2 regions of the Calidifontimicrobium sp. SYSU G02091 genome follow, and region 1 is predicted to be linked to the other one. Evidence: riboswitches for the same ligand, from Rfam matches in the RefSeq annotation. Region 1 holds a riboswitch; the other holds the start of a gene.
The links. A riboswitch is a leader RNA that binds a small molecule or an ion and turns the genes downstream of it on or off. The one in region 1 is predicted to bind S-adenosylhomocysteine.
Positions count from the first base shown of each region.

Region 2: another riboswitch for S-adenosylhomocysteine. It lies ahead of ahcY (adenosylhomocysteinase); the one in region 1 lies ahead of metH (methionine synthase).

Region 1 is NZ_JALBGB010000026.1:2,326-13,753, forward strand. It holds gene MOJ79_RS14635 (putative bifunctional diguanylate cyclase/phosphodiesterase) at 1-484, shown strand, start outside; gene MOJ79_RS14640 (homocysteine S-methyltransferase family protein) at 554-1,615, shown strand; gene MOJ79_RS14645 (hypothetical protein) at 1,581-2,093, opposite strand; S-adenosyl-L-homocysteine riboswitch at 2,219-2,327, shown strand; gene metH (methionine synthase) at 2,442-5,153, shown strand; gene MOJ79_RS14655 (DUF1800 domain-containing protein) at 5,393-7,090, shown strand; gene MOJ79_RS14660 (DUF1501 domain-containing protein) at 7,087-8,658, shown strand; gene MOJ79_RS14665 (YifB family Mg chelatase-like AAA ATPase) at 8,700-10,226, opposite strand; gene MOJ79_RS14670 (P-II family nitrogen regulator) at 10,583-10,921, shown strand; gene MOJ79_RS14675 (ammonium transporter) at 10,951-11,428, shown strand, end outside.
Region 2 is NZ_JALBGB010000002.1:143,414-154,841, forward strand. It holds gene dapF (diaminopimelate epimerase) at 1-807, opposite strand, end outside; gene MOJ79_RS02105 (LpxL/LpxP family acyltransferase) at 871-1,779, opposite strand; gene MOJ79_RS02110 (lysophospholipid acyltransferase family protein) at 1,776-2,654, opposite strand; gene metK (methionine adenosyltransferase) at 2,820-3,998, shown strand; gene MOJ79_RS02120 (acyloxyacyl hydrolase) at 4,001-4,642, shown strand; gene MOJ79_RS02125 (hybrid sensor histidine kinase/response regulator) at 4,744-6,996, shown strand; gene MOJ79_RS02130 (phosphate/phosphite/phosphonate ABC transporter substrate-binding protein) at 6,993-7,841, shown strand; S-adenosyl-L-homocysteine riboswitch at 7,934-8,022, shown strand; gene ahcY (adenosylhomocysteinase) at 8,097-9,533, shown strand; gene MOJ79_RS02140 (TlyA family RNA methyltransferase) at 9,548-10,324, shown strand; gene metF (methylenetetrahydrofolate reductase [NAD(P)H]) at 10,328-11,176, shown strand; gene MOJ79_RS02150 (OmpW/AlkL family protein) at 11,302-11,428, shown strand, end outside.

The DNA of each region.
Region 1 (11,428 bases):
CCACGGCGTGCGACCCAATCAGCTGACCTGCGAGATCACCGAGACGGTGGCGATGTCCGACACGGCGGCCGCGCGCCGCACCTTCGAGCGCCTCGGCGCGGCCGGCATCCACGTCTCGATCGACGACTTCGGCACCGGCCACTCGAGCCTGGCGTACCTGCGCCAGCTGCCGGTCGAGGAGCTGAAGATCGACCGCGGCTTCGTCGCCGACCTCGCGCACAGCGACGACGCGCGCGCGATCGTCGAGGCCGTGCTGCAGATGGCGCACGCGCTCGGGCTGAGAGTCGTCGCCGAAGGCGTCGAGGACGCGGTGCAGCGCGACCTGCTCGTGCAGATGGGCTGCGACGAGCTGCAGGGCTACTTCTTTGCGCGCCCGATGCCGGCCGAGGCGCTGACGCGCTGGGCGCTCGGGGAGGCGGCTGCGCACGCGCCGCTCGAGTTCCGCCCGTCGCTGTTTGCGCCGTCGGTGCACGCCGGACTCTGAGACAGCGCGGCGGCTGTGGTGGCGGGTCGCCGCACCGGCCGCCGCGCGCCGGCTTTCTAGAATGGTCGCATGAAGACCCTGGCTTACACGCGCGGTGCGGCGCTGCCGGCGCTGCTCGCGCAGCGCATCGTGATCATCGACGGTGCGATGGGCACGATGATCCAGAGCCATGCGCTCGGCGAGGCCGAGTTCCGCGGCGATCGCTTCGCCGACCACCCGGTCGACCTGAAGGGCAACAACGACCTGCTCGTGCTCACGAGGCCCGCGCTCGTGCGCGAGATCCACGACGCGTACTTGGCCGCCGGTGCCGACATCATCGAGACCAACACCTTCGGCGCGACCGCGATCGCGCAGGCCGACTACGCACTCGCCCACCTCGCCCGCGAGATGAACGTCGCTGCGGCACGTCTGGCGCGCGCGGCCGCCGACGCGGCGGCCACACCGGCGTGGCCGCGCTTCGTCGCCGGCGCGCTGGGCCCGACGCCGAAGACGGCGAGCATCAGCCCCGACGTCAACGACCCCGGCGCGCGCAACGTCACGTTCGACGAGCTGCGCGCGGCGTACCGCGAGCAGGCCGAGGGGCTGCTCGAAGGCGGCGTCGACCTGTTCCTGATCGAGACCGTGTTCGACACGCTCAACGCCAAGGCCGCGATCTTCGCGCTCGACGAGCTGATGGAAGACACCGGCGAGCGGTTGCCGGTGATCGTCAGCGGCACCGTGACCGACGCGTCGGGGCGCATCCTGTCGGGGCAGACGGTGGGCGCGTTCTGGCACTCGGTGCGGCACGCACGACCGCTCGCGGTGGGGCTGAACTGCGCGCTCGGCGCGGCGCTGATGCGCCCGTACATCGAGGAGCTCGGCAAGGTCGCGGCCGACACGTGGATCAGCTGCTACCCCAACGCCGGGCTGCCGAACCCGATGAGCGAGACCGGCTTCGACGAGACGCCCGAGGTCACCGCCGCGCTGATGGAAGACTTCGCGCGCAGCGGCCTGCTCAACATCGCCGGCGGCTGCTGCGGCACGACGCCGCAGCACATCGCGGCGATCCGCGCGAAGGTCGGCGCCTACCGGCCGCGCTCGCGGCGTGACCCGCTGTTCACGGCGCTGGTCGACCCGCAGGCGGCGGTCTGACCGCGGCGAGTTCGGCGCCGAGCAGCACGCGCCCGGGCGGCGCGGCCGTGCCCGGGTGCACGCGCGTCGGCGCGATGCCGGCGCGCGCAAGCCGCACGCGCACCTGCGCCGTGCGCCGGTCGGCGAGCACGGCCCCGCCGGCGTCGGGCGGCAGCCGCACGCGCAGCCGCGCCGAGGGCACGCGCGCGAGCGTCGTCGCGAGTTCGTCGAGCACCGCCGCCAGCGCCGGCTGCACGTCGGCGCGGCCGGGCGCGAAGGCACGTGCCGCCGGCAGCTCGACCCACAGCGCGCCGTCGTCGTCGAGCACGACGAGCGCCGGCGTGCCCCCCAGCGCCTGCGCGAGGCGTCGCTGCTCGGCGTCGAGGCGGTCGGGCGCGGGCGGCGCGGCGGTCACCGGGCCGCTCGGCGGCACGCCGGCGCACCCGGGCAGCCCCGCGATCACGACGGCCGCCAGTGCCAGCAGTCTGCGGCGTTGCATCCCGGCATTGGACGCCACGCGGGTGCGCGCGCCGCGCCGCGCGGGCGCATCGAACGGTAAGCCGCGTGACCGGAAGTAAGCCGGCGGCGCACCGGGCCGCCCGGCGCGCTGGCTAGAATCGACACCGTTTCGAGGAGCGTTGCGACGACCGGGCGGCACGGCCGCCGGTCGCCAGGCTCGGGACACCGCGTGCGGCGCGACGGCGCCCGCGGTCGCTAACGACGCTCACCCCACCGGCGCGCCGCCGGGCGGCGGTGAGCCGCAGGCGGTGCGGCGCAGCGAGCCGACGCGATGACCGCCACCTTGCCGAACCCGATTTCCGATCCCGCCGCGTCCGCGGCGAGCGCGATGCCGCCGATGCGCCTGGCCGGTCTCGAGCCGGTCACGATCGGTGCCGGCTCGCTGTTCGTCAACATCGGCGAGCGCACCAACGTGACGGGCTCGAAGGCGTTCGCGCGGCTGATCCTCGGCGGCCAGTTCGAGCAGGCGCTCGCGGTCGCGCGCCAGCAGGTCGAGAACGGCGCGCAGATCATCGACGTCAACATGGACGAGGCCATGCTCGACAGCAAGGCCGCGATGGTGCGCTTCCTGAACCTGATCGCCGCCGAGCCCGAGATCGCGCGCGTGCCGGTGATGATCGACAGCTCGAAGTGGGACGTCATCGAAGCCGGGCTGAAGTGCCTGCAGGGCAAGGGCATCGTCAACTCGATCTCGCTGAAGGAGGGCGAGGCCGAATTCAAGCGCCAGGCGCGGCTGATCCGGCGCTACGGCGCGGCCACCGTCGTGATGGCGTTCGACGAACAGGGCCAGGCCGACACCTTCGCGCGCAAGATCGAGATCTGCCAGCGCGCCTACCGCATCCTGGTCGACGAGGTCGACTTCCCGCCCGAGGACATCGTCTTCGACCCGAACATCTTCGCGATCGCCACCGGCATCGAGGAGCACGACCGCTACGCGGTCGACTTCATCGAGGCGACGCGCTGGATCAAGGCGAACCTGCCCGGCGCCAAGGTCAGCGGCGGTGTCAGCAACGTCTCATTCAGCTTCCGCGGCAACGAGCCGGTGCGCGAGGCGATCCACACCGTGTTCCTGTACCACGCGATCAAGGCCGGGCTCGACATGGGCATCGTCAACGCCGGGCAGATCGGCGTCTACGACGAGCTCGACCCGCAGCTGCGCGAGCGCGTCGAGGACGTCGTGCTCGCGCGCCGCGCCGACGCGACCGAGCGCCTGCTCGAGATCGCCGAGTCGTTCAAGGGCCAGGGCAGGGACGACGGCGCGCGCCTGGCGTGGCGCGCGCTGCCGGTCGAGCAGCGGCTCAGCCACGCGCTGGTGCATGGCATCACCGACCACATCGCCGAGGACACGGAAGAGGCCTGGCGCGCGATCGAGGCGCGCGGCGGGCGGCCGCTGCACGTCATCGAAGGCCCGCTGATGGCGGGCATGAACATCGTCGGCGACCTGTTCGGGCAGGGCAAGATGTTCCTGCCGCAGGTCGTCAAGAGCGCGCGCGTGATGAAGCAGGCCGTCGCGCACCTGCTGCCCTACATCGAGGCCGAGAAGCAGGCGCTGATCGACGCCGGCGGCGAGGCCCGCCCGAAGGGCAAGATCGTGATCGCCACCGTCAAGGGCGACGTGCACGACATCGGCAAGAACATCGTCGCCGTCGTCCTGCAGTGCAACAACTTCGACGTCGTCAACATGGGCGTGATGGTGCCGTGCCAGGACATCCTCGCGCGCGCGAAAGTCGAGGGCGCCGACATCATCGGGTTGTCGGGGCTGATCACGCCGAGCCTCGAGGAGATGCAGCACGTCGCCGCCGAGATGCAGCGCGACGACTGGTTCCGCCTGCGCAAGATCCCGCTGCTGATCGGCGGTGCCACCACCAGCCGCGTGCACACCGCGGTCAAGATCGCGCCGCACTATGACGGGCCGGTGGTCTACGTGCCCGATGCGTCGCGCAGCGTCGGCGTGTGCGCCGACCTGCTGTCCGACGAGCGTGCGGCCAAGTTCATCGCCGAGCTCGAGGCCGATTACGCGCGCGTGCGCGAGCTGCACGCCGGCAAGAAGAAGACGCCGCTCGTCACGCTGGCGCAGGCGCGTGCGAACAAGACACCGATCGACTGGACGGCCTACGTGCCGCCGAAGCCAAAGTTCCTCGGCCGGCGCGAGTTCCGCAACCAGGACCTGGCCGAGCTCGCCCGCTACATCGACTGGACGCCGTTCTTCCAGACCTGGGACCTCGCGGGGCGCTTCCCGCAGATCCTGCGCGACGAGGTTGTCGGCGCCGAGGCCACGCGCGTCTACGCCGATGGCAAGCGCATGCTCGAGCGCCTGGTCAAGGGCCGCTGGCTGCAGGCGCACGGCGTCGTCGGCTTCTGGCCCGCGAACACCGTCGACGACGACACGATCGAGTTGTACGCCGACGAGTCGCGCGAGCAGGTGCTGCTGCGCTGGTCGCCGCTGCGCCAGCAGAGCGAACGCCCCGTCGTCGACGGCGTGCCGCGTCCGAACCGCTGCCTGGCCGACTTCGTCGCGCCCAAGGGGGTGGCGCCCGACTACGTCGGCCTGTTCGCCGTGACCGCCGGCATCGGCGCCGACGCGAAGGCCGAACAGTTCGTGCGCGACCACGACGACTACGCGGCGATCATGCTCAAGGCGCTCGCGGACCGGCTTGCCGAGGCCTTCGCCGAGTGGCTGCACGAGCGCGTGAGGCGCGACCTGTGGGGCTACGCGGCCGACGAGCTGCTGACGCACGAAGAGCTGATCGCCGAGGCTTACCGCGGCATCCGTCCGGCGCCCGGCTACCCGGCCTGCCCCGACCACGGCGTCAAGCGCGGCATGTTCGAACTGCTGCAGGCCGAACGCATCGGCATGGGGCTCACCGAGAGCCTCGCGATGACGCCGGCGGCCAGCGTCAGCGGTTTCTACCTCGCGCATCCCGAGGCCGTCTACTTCAACGTCGGGCGCATCGGCGACGACCAGCTCGCCGACTGGGCCGCGCGCCAGCAGATCGCGCTGGCCGACGCGCGTCGGCTGCTCGCTCCCGTGCTGGACTGAGCCGCCGGCGCGCCCCGGCGGCGCGGGTCGTGACGGATGCAACGCTCCGCAACCGCGGTGACGGACGTGCATGGCGTCACGGACCCGTGGCGGATCGCCTGCGAACAATCCGTGCCACGCGGACGGGCCACCGGCGGTCTGCCCGCGCGCAGCGGGAGGATGCGGTGGACGTTGGCAGATCGTGGATCGCGATGCGGTGCCGGTTGGTGCGCGGCCTCGCGGCCTTGGGCGTGGCCGCGATGCTCGCTGCCTGTGGCGGCGGCGGTGGCGGCGAGGACGCACCGATAGCGAGCGACGCGCCGGCGACGCGTGACGAGGCGGCGCGCTTTCTGACACAGGCCACGTTCGGGCCGACGCAGGCCGACATCGAGCGCGTGATGCGCATCGGCTACGAGCGCTGGATCGACGAGCAGCTCGCGCGCACGCCGTCGTCGCACCGCGCGCTGTGGGAGGCCGCCGACCGCGCACTCAAGGCGTCGGACCCGAACGCATCGGCCGGCCAGGAAGGCGTGCTCAACGCCTTCTGGCGCCACGCGGTCCACGGCGCCGACCAGCTGCGCCTGCGTCACGCCTACGCGCTGTCGCAGATCTTCGTGATCTCGATGGTCGACGGCACCGTGGGCGACAACCCGCGCGCGGTGGCGGCGTGGCTCGACATGCTCAACGAGCAGGGCGTGGGCACCTACCGCCAGCTGCTCGAGAGCGTCTCGCGCCACCCGATGATGGGGGTGTACCTGTCGCACCTGCGCAACCAGAAGGCCAATCCCGCCACCGGCCGCGTGCCCGACGAGAACTACGCGCGCGAGGTGATGCAGCTGTTCTCGATCGGCATCGTCGAGCTGAACGCCGACGGCACGCCGCGCACCGTCGGCGGTGTGCCGGTCGAGACCTACACGCCGGCCGACATCAGCGGCCTGGCCAAGGTCTTCACCGGCTGGAGCTGGGACTGCGTCGACACCAGCAACGGCTGCTTCTACAGCGGCACGGTCAACGGCCAGTCCGACCCCGACCGCAGCTTCAAGCCGATGAAGGGCTACGCGCAGTTCCACAGCACCGAAGCCAAGACCTTCCTCGGCACGACGATCGCTGCGCAGACCACCGCCGACCCGCAGGCGAGCCTGACGGCGGCGCTCGACGCGATCGCCAACCACCCCAACGTCGGCCCGTTCATCAGCCGCCAGCTGATCCAGCGGCTGGTCACCAGCAACCCGAGTCCGCAGTACGTGCACGACGTCGCGCGCGTGTTCGCCGACAACGGCAAGGGCGTGCGTGGCGACCTGAAGGCGGTGCTCAAGGCGGTGCTGCTGCACCCCGAGGCGCGCACGATGTCCGACACCGGCGGCAAGGTGCGCGAGCCGGTGCTGCGCCTGTCGGCGTACCTGCGCGCGTTCCCGCACACGTCGGACACGGGCCGCTGGCGCGTCGGCAACACCGACAACCCGGGTTCGGCGCTCGGCCAGTCGCCGATGCGCTCACCGTCGGTGTTCAACTTCTTCCGCCCGGGCTACGTGCCGCCCGGCACCTACGCCGCCGCCGCGGGCCTCGTCGTGCCCGAGATGCAGATCGCGCACGAGACGACGGCCGCCGGCTACGTGAACTTCATGCGCGACAACCTCTCGTCGGGCGTCGGCGTCTACAACGGCACCATCGACGGCGTGACCTACAACCGGCGCGACCTGCGGCCCGACTTCACGGCCGAACTGGCGCTGGCCGACCAGCCCGCGGCGCTCGTCGACCACGTCGTGGCCAAGCTGACCTACGGCACCGTGTCGCAGGCGCTGAAAGACACGATCGTCGAGGCGGTCGCGAGCATCGCGATCCCGGCGCCGACCTCGAACGGCAGCAATGCGTCGGCGATCGACGCCGCCAAGCTCAACCGCGTGCGCGCGGCGATCCTGCTCGTGCTGGCCTCGCCCGAATTCCTGGTGCAACGATGAACAAGGTCCACGTCCGTACCCACGACCCATCGCGCCGCGCCTTCCTGCGCCAGGCCGGCGCGCTGTCGATGATTGCCGCCCCGGCGGCACCGCTGGCGCTGAATCTGGCGGCGATCGGCCAGGCCGCGGCGCAGAGCGCGTCCGACTACCGCGCGCTGGTGTGCGTGTTCCTGTTCGGCGGCAACGACAGCTTCAACATGGTGCTGCCGACCGACACGGCGTCGTGGACCGCGTACACCGCCACGCGCAACCAGGCGCCCGACCCGATCGCGCTGCTGGCGCCGGGCACGGCGGCGAATGCCTCCGCCGCGGCGGGTTCGCCGGCGCGGCTCGGCGGCGTGCTGCCGATCGGCCCGCTGAACCCGCAGGGGCGCACGTTCGCGCTGCACCCGCTGATGGGTGCGCTGCGCACGATGTTCGACACCGACCGCCGGCTCGCGATCGTCGCCAACGTCGGTCCGCTGATCGTGCCGACGACCAAGGCGCAGTACGCCCAGTCCACCCATCCGAAGCCCAAGCGCCTGTTCTCGCACAACGACCAGCAGAACACCTGGATGGCGTTCGAGCCCGAAGGCGCCACACGCGGCTGGGGCGGACGCATCGGCGATCTGCTCTACGCCTCGCACAACACGAACGCCGTGTTCACGTCGGTGTCGGCATCGGGCAACTCGGTGTGGCTCGCGGGCCAGCAGATCCAGCAGTACCAGGTCGGCAGCAATGGCGCGATCCGTCTCGGCACCGATGCGAACGGGCGCGTGTTCGGCTCGGCGGTGGTGGGTCACGCGCTCGCGCAGGTCGCCGGCTCGGCACGCGGCACGCATCTGTTCGAGATCGATATGGCCGCCGTCGCGCAGCGCTCGATGGCCGCCGAGGCCATGCTGCGCACGGCCCTCAAGCCGGCGAGCGACCCGCTGTTCGGCACGCCACCGGCCAGCGGCAACTACAGCGCCAGCAGCGACCCCAAGCTGCAGTACCCGAACCCGCTGAGCGGCACCAGCAGCTTCAACGCGCTGGCGCAGCAGCTGCAGACGGTCGCGCGCATGATCGATGCCGGCATGGCCGGCGCGATCGGCGTGCGTCGCCAGGTGTTCTTCGTCAGCATGGGCGGCTTCGACACCCACGACCAGCAGAACCGCAACCACGCCGACCTGATGGCGCGTCTGGCGCATGGGCTGCGCTATTTCGACGACACGCTCGGCGCGATGGGCGCGCGCCACAACGTCACCACCTTCACCGCCACCGACTTCGGCCGCACGTTCACGAGTAACGGCGATGGCACCGACCACGGCTGGGGCTCGCACCAGTTCGTGATGGGCGGCGCGGTGCGCGGGGGCGACATTTACGGGCGCTTTCCGCAGATCGGCGTAAAGAATGCGAACAACAACCGGTTCGACAGCAGTCCAGATCAGTTGGACAACGGGTCGCTGTTGCCCGAGATCTCGGTGGACCAGTTCGCCGCCACGCTCGCGCGTTGGATGGGCGTCAGCGACGCCGACGCGCTGACGATCTTTCCGAACCTGGGCAACTTCAATCCGTCGGTGCGCAACCTCGGCTTCATGAACACCTGAACGGGCCGGCGGCGCGGCCGGCCGTGGTTGCCCGCGGATGCCTACGCCGCCGGCAGCGCACGCCGGTACTGCATCGCCTCGGCCAGGTGCGTCGCCGTCAGCCGCTCGCTGCCGGCGAGGTCGGCGATCGTGCGCGCCACCTTCAGCACGCGGTGCAGGCTGCGCCCCGACCAGCCCAGGCGCTGCGCCGCCTGTTGCGCGAAGCGCTGCGCGGCCTCGTCGAGCCGGCAGTGCCGTTCGAGGTCGGCCGCCTCGAGCAGCGCGTTGGCCCGGCCCTGCCGCGCGAGCGCGCGCCCGCGTGCGGCGGCCACGCGTGCGGCGACGACGGCCGTGGGTTCGCCCTCGGGTTGTGCGAGCAGCTGCGCCGGTGCCACCGCCGGCACCTCGACCTGCAGGTCGATGCGGTCGAGCAGCGGCCCCGACAGCCGCGCCTGGTAGCGCGCGACGACGTCGGGCGTGCAGCGGCACGTGCGCGGGCTCGCCACGGGGGCGCCCAGCCAGCCGCACGGGCACGGGTTCATCGCCGCGACGAGCTGGAAGCGCGCCGGGAACGTCGCCTGCCGCGCCGCGCGCGAGATCGTGATGCGGCCCGCCTCGAGCGGCTCGCGCAGCGCTTCGAGCGCCGAGCGGTTGAATTCGACGAGCTCGTCGAGGAACAGCACGCCGCCGTGCGCGAGCGAGATCTCGCCCGGCCGCGGCGGTGAGCCGCCGCCCACCAGCGCGACCGCGCTGGCCGAATGGTGCGGCGCGCGCAGCGGGCGCTGGCGCCAGCGGCGCACGTCGAAGCCCTCGGCCGACAGCCCCTGCAGCGCCGCGCTGCGCAGCGCCTCGTCGTCGTCCATCGGCGGCAGCAGCCCGGGCAGCCGCTGCGCGAGCATCGACTTGCCGCTGCCCGGCGGGCCGACCATCAGCACGCTGTGCGCGCCGGCCGCGGCGATCTCGAGCACGCGCTTCGCGGCGGCCTGGCCGCGCACGTCGCGCAGGTCGGGCGCCGGGCGTGCCGCAGCCGCAGGTGCGGCGACGGCGCGCGGCAGCGGCACCGCCGCGTCGCCGGGCTGCAGCGCCGCGACGACGTCGAGCAGGTGCGACGCAGCGCGCACGCCGACGCCGCCCACCAGCGCCGCCTCGGCCGCGCTGGCCGCCGGCAGCACGAGCGTGCGTGCTGGCGCCGCGGCGCGCAGCCCGAGCGCGAGCGCGATGGCGCCGCGCACGGGACGCAGTTCGCCGGCCAGCGACAGCTCGCCGGCGAACTCCACGTCGGCCAGGCGCGCCGCGTCGACCTGACCCGCGGCGGCCAGGATGCCGAGCGCGATCGGCAGGTCGAAGCGCCCGGACTCCTTCGGCAGGTCGGCGGGCGCGAGGTTGACCGTGACGCGCTTGTTGTGCGGGAAGCCGAGCCCGCTGTGGGTCAGCGCGGCGCGCACGCGCTCACGCGCCTCCTTGACCTCGGTATCGGCCAGCCCGACCAGCGTGAAGCTCGGCAGACCGTTGGCCAGGTGCACCTCGACCTGGACTTCGGGTGCATCGAGCCCGTCGAGTGCGCGGCTGCGGACCACGGCCAATGACATCACACCCTCCCTCCAGATCGCGCGCCACCGGCTGCGGACAACCGGGAGGCGCAAAGACGCGCCGCCGCGCGCCGACAGCAGTCGATTGCGCACCGAAAATGTGCGCTCGTTGCGGTTGCTCCCTTTCGGTGCGCCGGCGTCGCGTCAAAGCGCTCATTCGGCGCTGGCGCCGCGATCGCGACGATGGCATGGAAGCTGCAGAACACGGGTGGCCAGCCCCTAGTTCATCGGAGAGGCGCCCATGCAGAAGATTCCCCCCGCCCTGGCCGCTCGCGCGGTTGCCGCTGCCGTCCGCGTCTGGGCGACCTGACCCGGACCGCGCCTGCGTCGTTTGCACTCACGAAAGGAACACCACCATGAAGATGGTCACCGCCATCGTCAAGCCGTTCAAGCTCGACGAAGTGCGTGAAGCCCTCAGCGCGATCGGCGTGCAGGGCATCACGGTGACGGAAGTCAAGGGCTTCGGCCGCCAGAAGGGTCACACCGAGCTGTACCGTGGCGCCGAGTACGTCGTCGACTTCCTGCCCAAGGTCAAGATCGAGGCGGCCGTCGACGACGCGCTGCTCGACCGCGTGATCGAGGCCATCGAGGCGTCGGCGCGCACCGGCAAGATCGGCGACGGAAAGATCTTCGTCTCCGCGCTCGAGCAGGTCGTGCGCATCCGCACCGGCGAGACCGGCAAGGACGCGCTGTGATCAGCGGCACAACACACCGAGACGATCCCATGAAGAAACTGTTTGCGATCCTCGCCCTCGGCGTGATGCTGCTGGGCTTTGCGGGCGTCTCTTTCGCCCAGGAGGCCGCGTCGGCGCCGGCTTCGGCCGTCGAGGCGGCCAGTGAAGCGGCCGCGCCGGCGGCCGAGGCTGCGGCCGCGCCGACCGTCCACAAGGGCGACGTGGCCTGGATGCTCGTCTCGACGCTGCTCGTCGTGATGATGGTGCCGGGCCTGGCGTTGTTCTACGGCGGCCTCGTGCGCAGCAAGAACATGCTGTCGGTGCTGATGCAGGTGATGGTCGTGTTCTCGCTCGTCGTCGTGCTGTGGGCGATCTACGGCTACAGCCTCGCGTTCGGCGGCGAGGGCCTGATCGTCGGCACCTTCGACAAGCTGTTCCTGTCGGGCGTGACGATGGACAGCCTGGCCGACACGTTCACCGACGAGTTCAAGCTGCCCGAGTTCCTGTTCATCGCGTTCCAGGCCACCT
Region 2 (11,428 bases), on a different contig from region 1:
GCGCACCGACGACTCGCCGCCGGCCCACTCGATCGTCAGCCGCCCGCCGCGCGCGTCGACGTCGACGCGCCCGTCGAGCCAGCCCAGCCGGATACCGGCGACGACGGCGGCGCAGGCGCCGGTGCCGCAGGCCAGCGTCTCGCCGGCGTCGCGCTCCCACACGCGCAGCTTCACGTGGTCGCGCGCGAGCACCTGCACGAAGCCGACGTTGACGCGGCGCGGAAACCGCGGGTGGTGCTCGACCCGCGGCCCGAGCGTCGTCACCGGCGCGGCGTCGACGTCGTCCACGCGCAGCACGGCGTGCGGATTGCCCATCGACAGCACCGCGACCTCGACGGTCGCGCCGTCGAGGTCGAGCGGCCACAGCGCGAAGCCGCCGACCTCGCGCGGCACGAGGCCGGCGGTGTCGAACGGCACGTCGCGCGGGTCGAAGCGCGGGCGGTTCATGTCGACCGTCACTCGGCCGTCGGGCTGCAGCGCGAGTTCGAGCCGGTTGTTGACCGTCTCGACCTGCAGCGTCGTCTTGTCCGACAGCCCGTGGTCGACGACGTAGCGCACGAAGCAGCGCGCGCCGTTGCCGCAGTGCTCGACCTCCTCGCCGCTGGCGGCGTTGAAGATGCGGTAGCGGAAGTCGACACCGGGCGTCGTCGGGCGCTCGACGACGAGGATCTGGTCGGCGCCGACGCCGAAGCGGCGGTCGCCCAGGCGCTGCAGCTGCTCGCGCGACAGCGACAGCGGCGCGCGCGTGGCGTCGAGCACGACGAAGTCGTTGCCCGCGCCTTCCATCTTGGTGAACCGCAGTCGCATCGGCGGCGATTATCGGCGCTGCCGCGTGCGGCGCCGGGTTTCACGTCGCGAAGGCGCGCGGCGTCAACGGTACAGCGACGGCTCGCCCGGCGGGCGCGTCTTGAACCGCTTGTGCACCCAGAGGTACTGCGCCGGCAGGCGGCGGACCTCGGTCTCGATCCACGCGTTCATGCGCCGCGCGTCGTCGACCGCATCGTCGCTCGGCCAGTCGGTCCACGGCGGCAGGAAGCGCACGACGTAGCCGCCACCGCCGGCGAGCATCTCGACGACCACCGGCTGCACCACCATGCCAAGCGAGCGCGCCATCTTCGACGGCGCGACCAGCGTCGCGGCCGGCACGCCGAAGAACGGCACGAACACCGCCTCGCGGCGGCCGAAGTCCATGTCGGGCAGGTTGAAGAAGGCGCTGCCGCGCTTGATCGCGCGCACCAGTGGCAGCGCACGCTCCGAGCGCGGGAAGATTTCGGCGTTGCCGAAGCGCGTGCGCGCCTGGCGCATCGCGGCGTCGATGACCGGATGCCTCTGCGCCTGGTAGATCGAGCACACGGGCCGCGACTGGAACAGCTGCGTGGCCTGGCCAGCGACGTCGAGCCCGAGGAAGTGCGGCACCAGCCACATCACCGGGCGCTCGCTGCGCTCGGCGAGCCCGACGTCGCCCTCGACGTGGATCAGCCGGCGCAGCCGCGACGCCGGCGCGTACCACAGCAGCCCGCGCTCGAGCAGGCTGCGCGCGAGCCAGCCGAAGTGCTCGCACACCAGCGCGCGGCGCTCGCGCGGCGTCAGCTCGGGCAGGCACAGCGCGACGTTGCGCAGCGCGATGCGCCGGCGCGATCGCGCGACGCGGTACAGCACGGCACCGACCCCGCGCCCGCACGCGGCCTGCACCGTCAGCGGCAGCCACGAGAACGCGCGCAGCAGCAGCAGCCCGATCCGGGCCAGCGGCCAGGTCCAGCGCGGCGCGGCGCGCTTCACGAGGCGGCGGCCGCGTGCCGCGGCTTGCGGGGTTGCTTGTAGCGGTCGTAGGCCCACAGGTACTGCGTCGGGCACTCGAGGACGACGCGCTCCATCTCGGCGTTCATCGCCGCCGCGGCAGCGGCCACGGCGGCGGTGTCGTCGGCCGCGGCCGGCAGCGGCTGCGTCGGGCGGCGCACCTTCAGCACCCAGCCCCCGCCGCGCGGCAGCCGCTCGGCCCACGCGAGCAGCCACGGCGCGCCGCTGGTCAGCACGAGGCGCGCGGCCAGCGTCATCGTGTACGCCGGGGCGCCGAAGAACGGCGCCCACACGCCCTGGTCGCGCGGAGGCACCTGGTCGGGCAGCAGACCCACGGCGTCGCCGCGGCGCAGTGCGCGCAGCATCTGGCGCACGCCGGCGAGCGACGTCGGCGCGGTCTCCAGGCCGGGGCGGCGGCGCGAGCGCTCGGCAAACTCGCGCAGCCACGGCTGGCGCGCCGGGCGGTACAGCACGGTCAGCGGGTGGCGCGCCCCCCAGCGCTCGGCGTAGGCTTGCGCGCAGACCTCGAAGCTGCCCAGGTGCGGCGTCAGCAGCACCACGCCACGTCCGGCGGCCAGCGCCTCGTCGATCAGCGCATCGCCTTGCCAGCGCACGTGACGCGAGATCGGCTGCGAGCCGGCGCCGATCCACAGCCACGGCACCTCGGCGAACAGCTTGCCGGCTTCGGCGACCGCGGCGCGGATCTGCGCGCCGTCGAGCCCGGCGCGCTGCGCGTTGGCACGCAGCACGCGCCGGTAGTCGCGCGAGGCGAGATAGGCCAGCCAGCCCAGCATCGCGCCGAGCGCGTGCAGGAACCGCAGCGAGCGGCCGGCGAGCCAGCGGAACAGTCGGGCCATTTTCTTATAATCGACGCATCGCCGAGTTAAAGGACAACTTGCGGGGCGATGGGGGCCGGATGGGCCGGTGCCCGAAATACCGCTAAAGCGTTCGCCGCTTCCCAGATGCCTTCGTGGCGGGGCCGGCAACGCCGGCAACCACGACGAGCACGGGAGTTTAAGCAAGTGGCGAACGATTACCTCTTCACTTCGGAATCGGTCAGCGAGGGGCACCCCGACAAGGTCGCCGACCAGATTTCCGACGCGATCCTCGACGCGATCTTCAAGCAGGACCCGCGCTCGCGCGTGGCCGCCGAGACGCTGTGCAACACCGGCCTCGTCGTGCTCGCCGGCGAGATCACGACCAACGCGCACGTCGACTACATCCAGGTCGCGCGCGACACGATCAAGCGCATCGGCTACGACAACACCGAATACGGCATCGACTACAAGGGCTGCGCGGTGCTCGTGGCCTACGACAAGCAGAGCAACGACATCGCGCAGGGCGTCGACCACGCGAGCGACGACTACCTGAACACCGGCGCCGGCGACCAGGGCCTGATGTTCGGCTACGCGTGCGACGAGACGCCCGAGCTGATGCCCGCGCCGATCTACTACGCGCACCGGCTGGTGGAGCGCCAGGCGCAGCTGCGCAAGGACGGGCGGCTGCCGTTCCTGCGCCCCGACGCGAAGAGCCAGGTCACGATGCGCTACGTCGACGGCAAGCCGCACTCGGTCGACACCGTCGTGCTGTCGACGCAGCACGCGCCCGAGATGAGCCTGGGCAAGTCGATGAAGCCCGAGTTCATCGAGGCGGTGGTCGAGGAGATCATCAAGCCGGTGCTGCCCAAGGAGTGGCTCGCCAACACGCGCTACCTCGTCAACCCGACCGGGCGTTTCGTCATCGGCGGCCCGCAGGGCGACTGCGGCCTGACCGGGCGCAAGATCATCGTCGACACCTACGGCGGCGCGTGCCCGCACGGCGGCGGTGCGTTCAGCGGCAAGGACCCGACCAAGGTCGACCGCTCGGCCGCCTACGCGGCGCGCTACGTCGCGAAGAACGTCGTCGCCGCCGGGCTCGCGCGCCAGTGCCAGATCCAGGTCGCCTACGCGATCGGCGTGGCCAAGCCGATGAACGTGACCGTCTACACCGAGGGCACCGGCAAGATCCCCGACGAGAAGATCGCGCGCATCGTGCAGGAGGTCTTCGACCTGCGCCCGAAGGGCATCATCCAGATGCTCGACCTGCTGCGCCCGATCTACGAGAAGACCGCCGCCTACGGCCACTTCGGCCGCGACGAGCCCGAGTTCACGTGGGAGCGCACCGACAAGGTCGACGTGCTGCGCGACCTGGCCGGTCTGTGAGCATGCACGGCGCACGGCGTGCCGCAACGGCGCTGCTCGCGCTGGCCTGCACGGCGGCCCACGCCGGCGGCGACGAGGCGCTGAAGAACGTCGCCGTCGGCGGCACGCTGCTGAGCTGGGCGGCGGCGCTGTGGAGCGGCGCGCCGCTCGTGCGCTGCGACGACACGCGCTGGCGGCTGCGCGCCGCGGTGGCGAGCGACGACGAGCTGCAGCAGGTGCAGCTCGGCGCGTCGCGCGGACGCTGCCCGCTGCTCGACGCCGGGCCATGGTCGCTGAGCCACGCGCCGACACTCGGCGTCGCACACTGGCGCGCCGACGAGGGCCCGTACGCACGCAGCGCGTTCGACGTCGCTGCGGTGCCGATGCTGCACTGGCGGCTGCCCACAGCCGGTGCGTCGCTGGCGTTCGACGTCGAACTGGGCATCGGCGCCGCGTGGCTGTCGCGCAAGAACGTCGGCACGCGGGCGAAGGGCTCGCACTTCCAGTTCAGCGACCACCTCGGCATCGGCGTCGGCGACGCCGGCGGGCGCTGGCGGCTGGGGTTCGCATACCGACACGTCAGCAACGGCGACCTCACCGACGACAACGACGCCGTCGACTTCAAGGGCGTCGTCTTCGAGTGGCGCCCGTCGGGCGGGCGCTGAACACGCGCGGCGGCGCACCGCCGCGGCGCCGCATGCACCACTGTCCGGGCGCGGCGGCCGGCGCCACAATCGCACCCACCTGACCCATGCCGCGCCCCGCGATGTTGCGCTCGCTGCGCGCCCAGATGCTGATCGGCACGACCGTCGTGCTCGTCGCGGCGTTGACGCTGATGGCGTGGAGCGCATGGCGGCTGCTGGGCGACGCACTCGAGGAGCGCTTCGCCGCCGAGGCCGCGCTCGTCGAGCCGCTGCTCGCCGCCGCGATCGGCCCGCTGCTGGCCGCACGCGACTACGCGACGCTCGAAGCCGTCGTGCAGCGCAGTGTCGAAGCGCGTGGCCTGGGCCATCTGGCGGTGCTCGACAGCAGCGGCCGCGAAATCACCCGCGCGCACGGCGGCGACCCCGCCGCCGTGCTGCCGCTGACGATGCCCGTCGTCGTCGAAGGGCAGCGCCTGGGCACGATCGAGCTGGGCATCCGCACCGACGCGCGCGAGCGTGCGCGCGCCGCGCTCGTCGAGCGCGCGGCCGCCGTCGGCGCGGTGCTGATCGCCGCGAGCGTGCTGCTGCTGGGCCTCGCGTCGACTTGGCTCACGCGCGGGCTGCGCCAGCTGGCCGACGCGAGCCGGCGCGTGGCCGACGGCGACTACCGCGTCGCGCTGGCGCCGAGTGCGCTGGCCGACGTGCAGCAGGTCTCGCAGGCATTCGAGCGCATGGCGCACGCGGTGCAGTCGCAGATGCAGGCGCTGCGCGACAGCGAGGCCTACCTGCGCTCGGTGCTCGACACGATGGCCGAGGGCCTGGTCGTCGTCGCGGCCGACCGGCGCGTGCTCTACATCAACGACGCCGCGGCGCGGCTGATGGGCGTGCCGGCCGAGCAGTACACCGTCGCGCAGTCGGAGCGTTACGGCATCCGCGTCTACCACCCCGACGGCCGCGAGATGACGCCCGACGAACGCCCCGGTGCGCGCGCGCTGCGCGACGGCGTCGTCGTGCGCGATCACCTCGAGCGGCTGGTGACGCCGGCGGGCGAATCGCGCTGGCTGTCGGTCAACGTGACGCCGCTGGTGCGCGAGGGCGAGCGCACGCCGTATGCCGTCGTCGCGACGTACAACGACGTCACGACCCACGTCGAAGCCGAGCAGCGGCTGCGCACCGCCAACGAGGAGCTCGAGCGCCGCGTGCGCGAGCGCACCGCCGAGCTGCAGCAGGCCAAGGACGTCGCCGAGCGCGCGAGCCAGGCCAAGAGCGAGTTCCTCTCGCGCATGAGCCACGAGCTGCGCACGCCGCTGAACGCGATCATCGGCTTCGCACAGCTGCTGGGCATCGCGCGCCCGCCGCTGCCGCCGGCGCAGCGCGAACAGGTGCGCCAGATCGAGACCGCCGGCTGGCACCTGCTCGAGCTGATCAACGAGGTGCTCGACCTCTCGCGCATCGAGGCCGGCGCGATGTCGCTGTCGCTCGAGACGGTCCGGCTCGCCGGCGTCGTCGGCGAGGCACTCGGCCTCGTGCAGACGCAGGCCGCCGAGCGCAGCATCACGCTCGCGCACCACGTCGACGAGACGCTGTGGGCGCGCGCCGACCGCCGCCGCCTGCTGCAGGTGCTGGGCAACCTGCTGTCCAACGCCGTCAAGTACAACCGCCCGCAAGGCAGCGTGACCGTCACCGCGCACCGCCGCGGTGACCGCGTCGTCGTCGGCGTCGCCGACACCGGCCGCGGCTTCACCGCCGAGCAGCTCGAGCGGCTGTACCAGCCGTTCACGCGCTTCGAGGCCGAGGGTGAGACCGTCGACGGCACCGGCATCGGCCTGGTCATCACGAAGCGCCTGGTCGAGCTGATGAACGGCTCGCTGCACGTCGAGTCGCAGCCCGGCGCCGGCGCACTGTTCAGCTTCGACCTGCCGGCCGCGGCACCACCGGCGCAGGCCCCGGCCGCCGGCGCCGCCATGGTGACCGCCGAGCGCCGCGGCGACGGCGTGCGCCTGCTGTACGTCGAGGACAACCCGTCGAACCTGGCGCTGTTCGAACAGCTGATGACGCTGCGCCCCGGCGCCACGCTGAGCACCGCACGCGACGGCCTGGCGGGACTGGCGCTGGCACGCTCGCTGCAGCCCGACCTCGCGGTGATCGACATCGACCTGCCGGGCATCGACGGCATCGAGCTGTGCCGGCGCCTGCGCGCCGACGCGGCCACGCGCGCGATCCCGCTCGTCGCGCTGAGCGCGAACGCGCTGCCGGCCGACATCGAGCGCGCCCGTGCCGCCGGCTTCGACGCCTATCTGACGAAGCCGCTCGACGTCGGCCGCCTGCTCGACGAGATCGACCGGCGCACCGCCGCACGGGGCGCGCGGCGATGATCGCGCGCCGCCGCCTGCCCGCCGCCGTGGCCGCCTGGGCCGTGGCGCTCGGTGCCGCCGCGCTCGCGCCGCGGCGGGTGCGCGCCCAGCCGGCGCCGCTGCGCGTCGCGCTGGTGCCGTTCCTGTCGCCGATGGCGATGCTCGCCGCGTTCAAGCCGCTGCGCGAGCACCTCGAGCGCGAGCTCGGCCGGCCGGTCGAGCTGTACACGGCGCGCAGCGTGCCGGCGCTCATCGAACGGATGCGCCGCGAGCCCGACGACCTGACGCTGGTGCCGGCGCACATCGCGCGACTGGCCAGCGTCGACTGGGGCTTCGTGCCGCTGGCCGGCACGCTGCAGCGCACGACGGCACAACTGCTGGTGCGAGATGACAGCGCGCTGGCCGACGCGCAGGCGCTGCGCGGGCGCAGCGTCGGCGTGCTCGACCGGCTGTCGCTGCCGGCCGTGATCGTGATGACCTGGCTGCAGGCACGTGGCCTCGAGGCCGAGCGCGACTACCGCGTCGCGCCGCAGGCCGCGATCGACAGCGCGCTGTACGCGCTCGACCGCGGCGACATCGACGCGCTCGCGGTGGCGGCGACGCAGCTCGACATCGCACCGGCCGGCGCGCCGCGCCGGGTGCGCGTGCTCGCCGACGCGGGCACGATGCCCGGCCCCGTCTACGTCGCCCGGCCGGGGCTGGCAGCCGCCGACGTCGAGCGGCTGCGCGCGGCACTCGGCCGCTATGCGCCCGACGCCGCGGCGCCGCCGACGGTGGTCAACACGGCGCTGCGGCCCGTGACGGCGGCGGAGCTGGCGGCTCTGGACGCCTACCTGCCCAAGCTGCGTCAGCAGCTCGCGCGCTGAGGCGTGCGCCGCCGTGCACGATGCCCGCCGGCGGCAGGCGGCCTCGGCGCGCCGGCCGGCACGCGTGCACGCGCGCTGCTACACTCGCGACCGCTTTCGAGGAGCGTTGCAAGGCCCGGCACGCGATGCCGCCGGCGCCCCAGGCTCGAAAGTCCCGTCCCTGCAACGGCGCTCACCCGCACCGAGTCTGCGCGTGGGTGAGCTGTCACGACGCGCGGCCGCGGTGCGCCACCGCACCTGTGACCGGAGATCGTGATGAACGCCATCCTCAAGCCCACCCTGGACCAGGATTTCGCCGTGGCCGACCTGTCGCTCGCCGACTGGGGCCGCAAGGAGATCCGCATCGCCGAGACCGAGATGCTCGGTCTGATGGCGATCCGCGACGAATACGCCGCCAGCCAGCCCCTCAAGGGCGCGCGCATCACCGGCTCGCTGCACATGACGATCCAGACCGCGGTGCTCGTCGAGACGCTGCAGGCGCTCGGCGCGAAGGTGCGCTGGGCCAGCTGCAACATCTTCAGCACGCAGGACCACGCCGCCGCCGCACTGGCCGCCGGCGGCACCCCGGTGTTCGCCTACAAGGGCGAGACGCTGGCCGACTACTGGGACTACACGCACCGCATCTTCGAGTTCGGCGCCAAGGGCACCGACGGCGAAGGCCCGAACATGATCCTCGACGACGGCGGCGACGCGACGCTGCTGATGCACCTGGGCAAGAAGGCCGAGCGTGACGCCTCGGTGCTTTCGAACCCCGGCAGCGAGGAGGAGCGCGTGCTGTTCGCCGCGATCCGCGCCAAGCTCGCCGAGGACCCGACCTGGTACAGCCGCAAGAGCGCGCAGATCATCGGCGTCACCGAGGAGACGACGACCGGCGTCAACCGCCTCAAGCAGATGGCTGCGCGCGGCGAGCTGATGTTCCGCGCGATCAACGTCAACGACAGCGTCACGAAGAGCAAGTTCGACAACCTCTACGGCTGCCGCGAGAGCCTGGTCGACGGCATCAAGCGCGCCACCGACGTGATGGTGGCCGGCAAGGTCGCCGTCGTGTGCGGCTACGGCGACGTCGGCAAGGGCAGCGCGCAGGCGCTGCGCGCGCTGTCGGCGCAGGTGTGGGTCACCGAGGTCGACCCGATCTGCGCGCTGCAGGCCGCGATGGAAGGCTACCGCGTCGTGACCATGGACTATGCGTGCGACAAGGCCGACATCTTCGTCACCGCCACCGGCAACAAGAACGTCATCACGTTCGAGCACATGGCGAAGATGAAGGACCAGGCCATCGTCTGCAACATCGGCCACTTCGACAACGAGATCGACGTCGCCGCACTCGAGGCGAAGTGCCGCTGGGAGGAGATCAAGCCGCAGGTCGACCACGTGATCTTCGACGACGGCAAGCGCATCATCCTGCTCGCCAAGGGGCGGCTCGTGAACCTCGGCTGCGCGACGGGACACCCGAGCTACGTGATGTCGAGCTCGTTCGCGAACCAGACGATCGCGCAGATCGAGCTGTTCACGCACGCCGACTACTACGAGGTCGGCAAGGTCTACACGCTGCCCAAGCACCTCGACGAGAAGGTCGCGCGGCTGCAGCTGAAGAAGCTCGGCGCGATGCTGACCGAACTCACCGACGAGCAGGCCGCCTACATCGGCGTGCCCAAGCAGGGGCCGTACAAGCCCGACACGTACCGCTACTGAACCGCGCGACGTCGATGCGCGCCGACCAGCTGCTGGTCGCGCAAGGGCTGGCCCCGACGCGATCGGCCGCGCAGCGGCTGATCGCGCGCGGCGCGGTGCGCTGGCGCCGCGACGGCGGCAGCGCGTGGACGACGCCGCGCAAGGCCGGCGACGAGCTGCCGGCCGGCTGCGAGATCGAAGTCGTCGACGACGCCGAGCTGCGCTGGGCCTCGCGCGGCGGGCTCAAGCTCGACGGCGCGCTGACCGCCACCGGCCTCGACGTGCGCGGCAGGACGGCGCTGGACGTCGGCCAGAGCACCGGCGGCTTCACCGACGTGCTGCTTGCGCGCGGCGCGGCGCGCGTCGTCGGCGTCGACGTCGGCCACGGCCAGCTGCACCCGCGGCTGCGCGCCGACGCGCGCGTCGTCGCGCTCGAAGGCGTCAACGCGCGCCACCTCGACGCGGCCGCGCTCGGCGATGCGATGCCCGCCGGCGGCTTCGGCCTCGTCGTCGGCGACCTGTCGTTCATCTCGCTCGCGCACGTGCTGCCGGCACTCGCCCCGCTGCTGGCCGCCGATGGCGACCTGCTGCTGCTCGTCAAGCCACAGTTCGAGCTGCAGCCCGCGCAGCTCGGCAAGGGCGGCATCGTGAAGGACGCGGCGCTGTACGGCGCCGTGCGCGAGCGCGTCGAGGCGGCGTGCCGCAACGCCGGCCTCGCCGTGCAGCGCTGGCTCGCGAGCCCGGTGCGCGGCGGCGACGGCAACACCGAGTTCTTCGTCTGGGCGCGTCACGCGCCGCGGACGCCGGAGTGACCGATGACCCACCCCTCCCGCAAGACCCCGATCAGCCTGGAGTTCTTTCCGCCGAAGACGCCCGACGGCGTGGCCAAGCTCGCCGCCGCGCGGCGCGAGCTGTATGCGCTGAAGCCCGAGTTCTGCTCGGTGACGTACGGCGCCGGCGGCTCGACGCAGCAAGGCACGCTGCAGACGGTGCGCGACATCCTCGCCGAAGGCGTCGACGCGGCGCCGCACTTCAGCTGCGTCGGCGCGAGCCGCGACTCGATCCGCGCGAAGCTGCGCGAGTTCGACGCCGCCGGCGTGCGCCGCCTTGTCGCGCTGCGCGGCGACCTGCCCAGCGGCTTCGGCGCCGGCGCGCTCGGCGAGTTCCGCTATGCGTCGGACCTCGTCGCGTTCATCCGCGCCGAGACGGGCCGGCGCTTCCACATCGAGGTCGGCGCGTACCCCGAGATGCACCCGCAGGCACGCACGCCGTCAGACGATCTGAAAGCGTTCGCGACCAAGGTGCGCGCCGGCGCCGACAGCGCGATCACGCAGATGTTCTTCAACAGCGACGCGTACTTCCGCTTCGTCGACGAGGCGCACGCGCTCGGCGTCGACATCCCGATCGTGCCCGGGATCATGCCGATCACGAACGCCAGCGGCATCATCCGCTTCGCCGACAACTGCGGCGCCGAGATCCCGCGCTGGATCCGCCTGCGCCTGCAGGGCTTCGGCGACGACGTCGAGTCGATCCGCGCGTTCGGCCTCGACGTCGTCACCGACCTCGTCGACCAGCTGACGACCGCCGGCGTGCCGGGGCTGCACTTCTACACGATGAACCAGGCGGGCCCGACGCTCGAGATCTGCCGCCGGCTCGGGCTGTAGCGTCGCACGCGGGCCACAGCAGTGTCGCGGCGTTGACGAAGCGCAAGGTGCGCGCGGCGGGTGACGGCTCCAATGGTTATCGAGCCATCCGGCCACACCCCCCGACTCTGCTGATGAGGAACACCATGAAAAGAGCCACTGCGCGCGCCGTCGCCCTCGCGGCCGCAGCCATCGCCGCCGCCACTGCCGTTGCGCCCGTGCAAGCCCAAGACAGCGGCAACTGGATCGTGCGGGCGCGCGCGCTGTACCTGG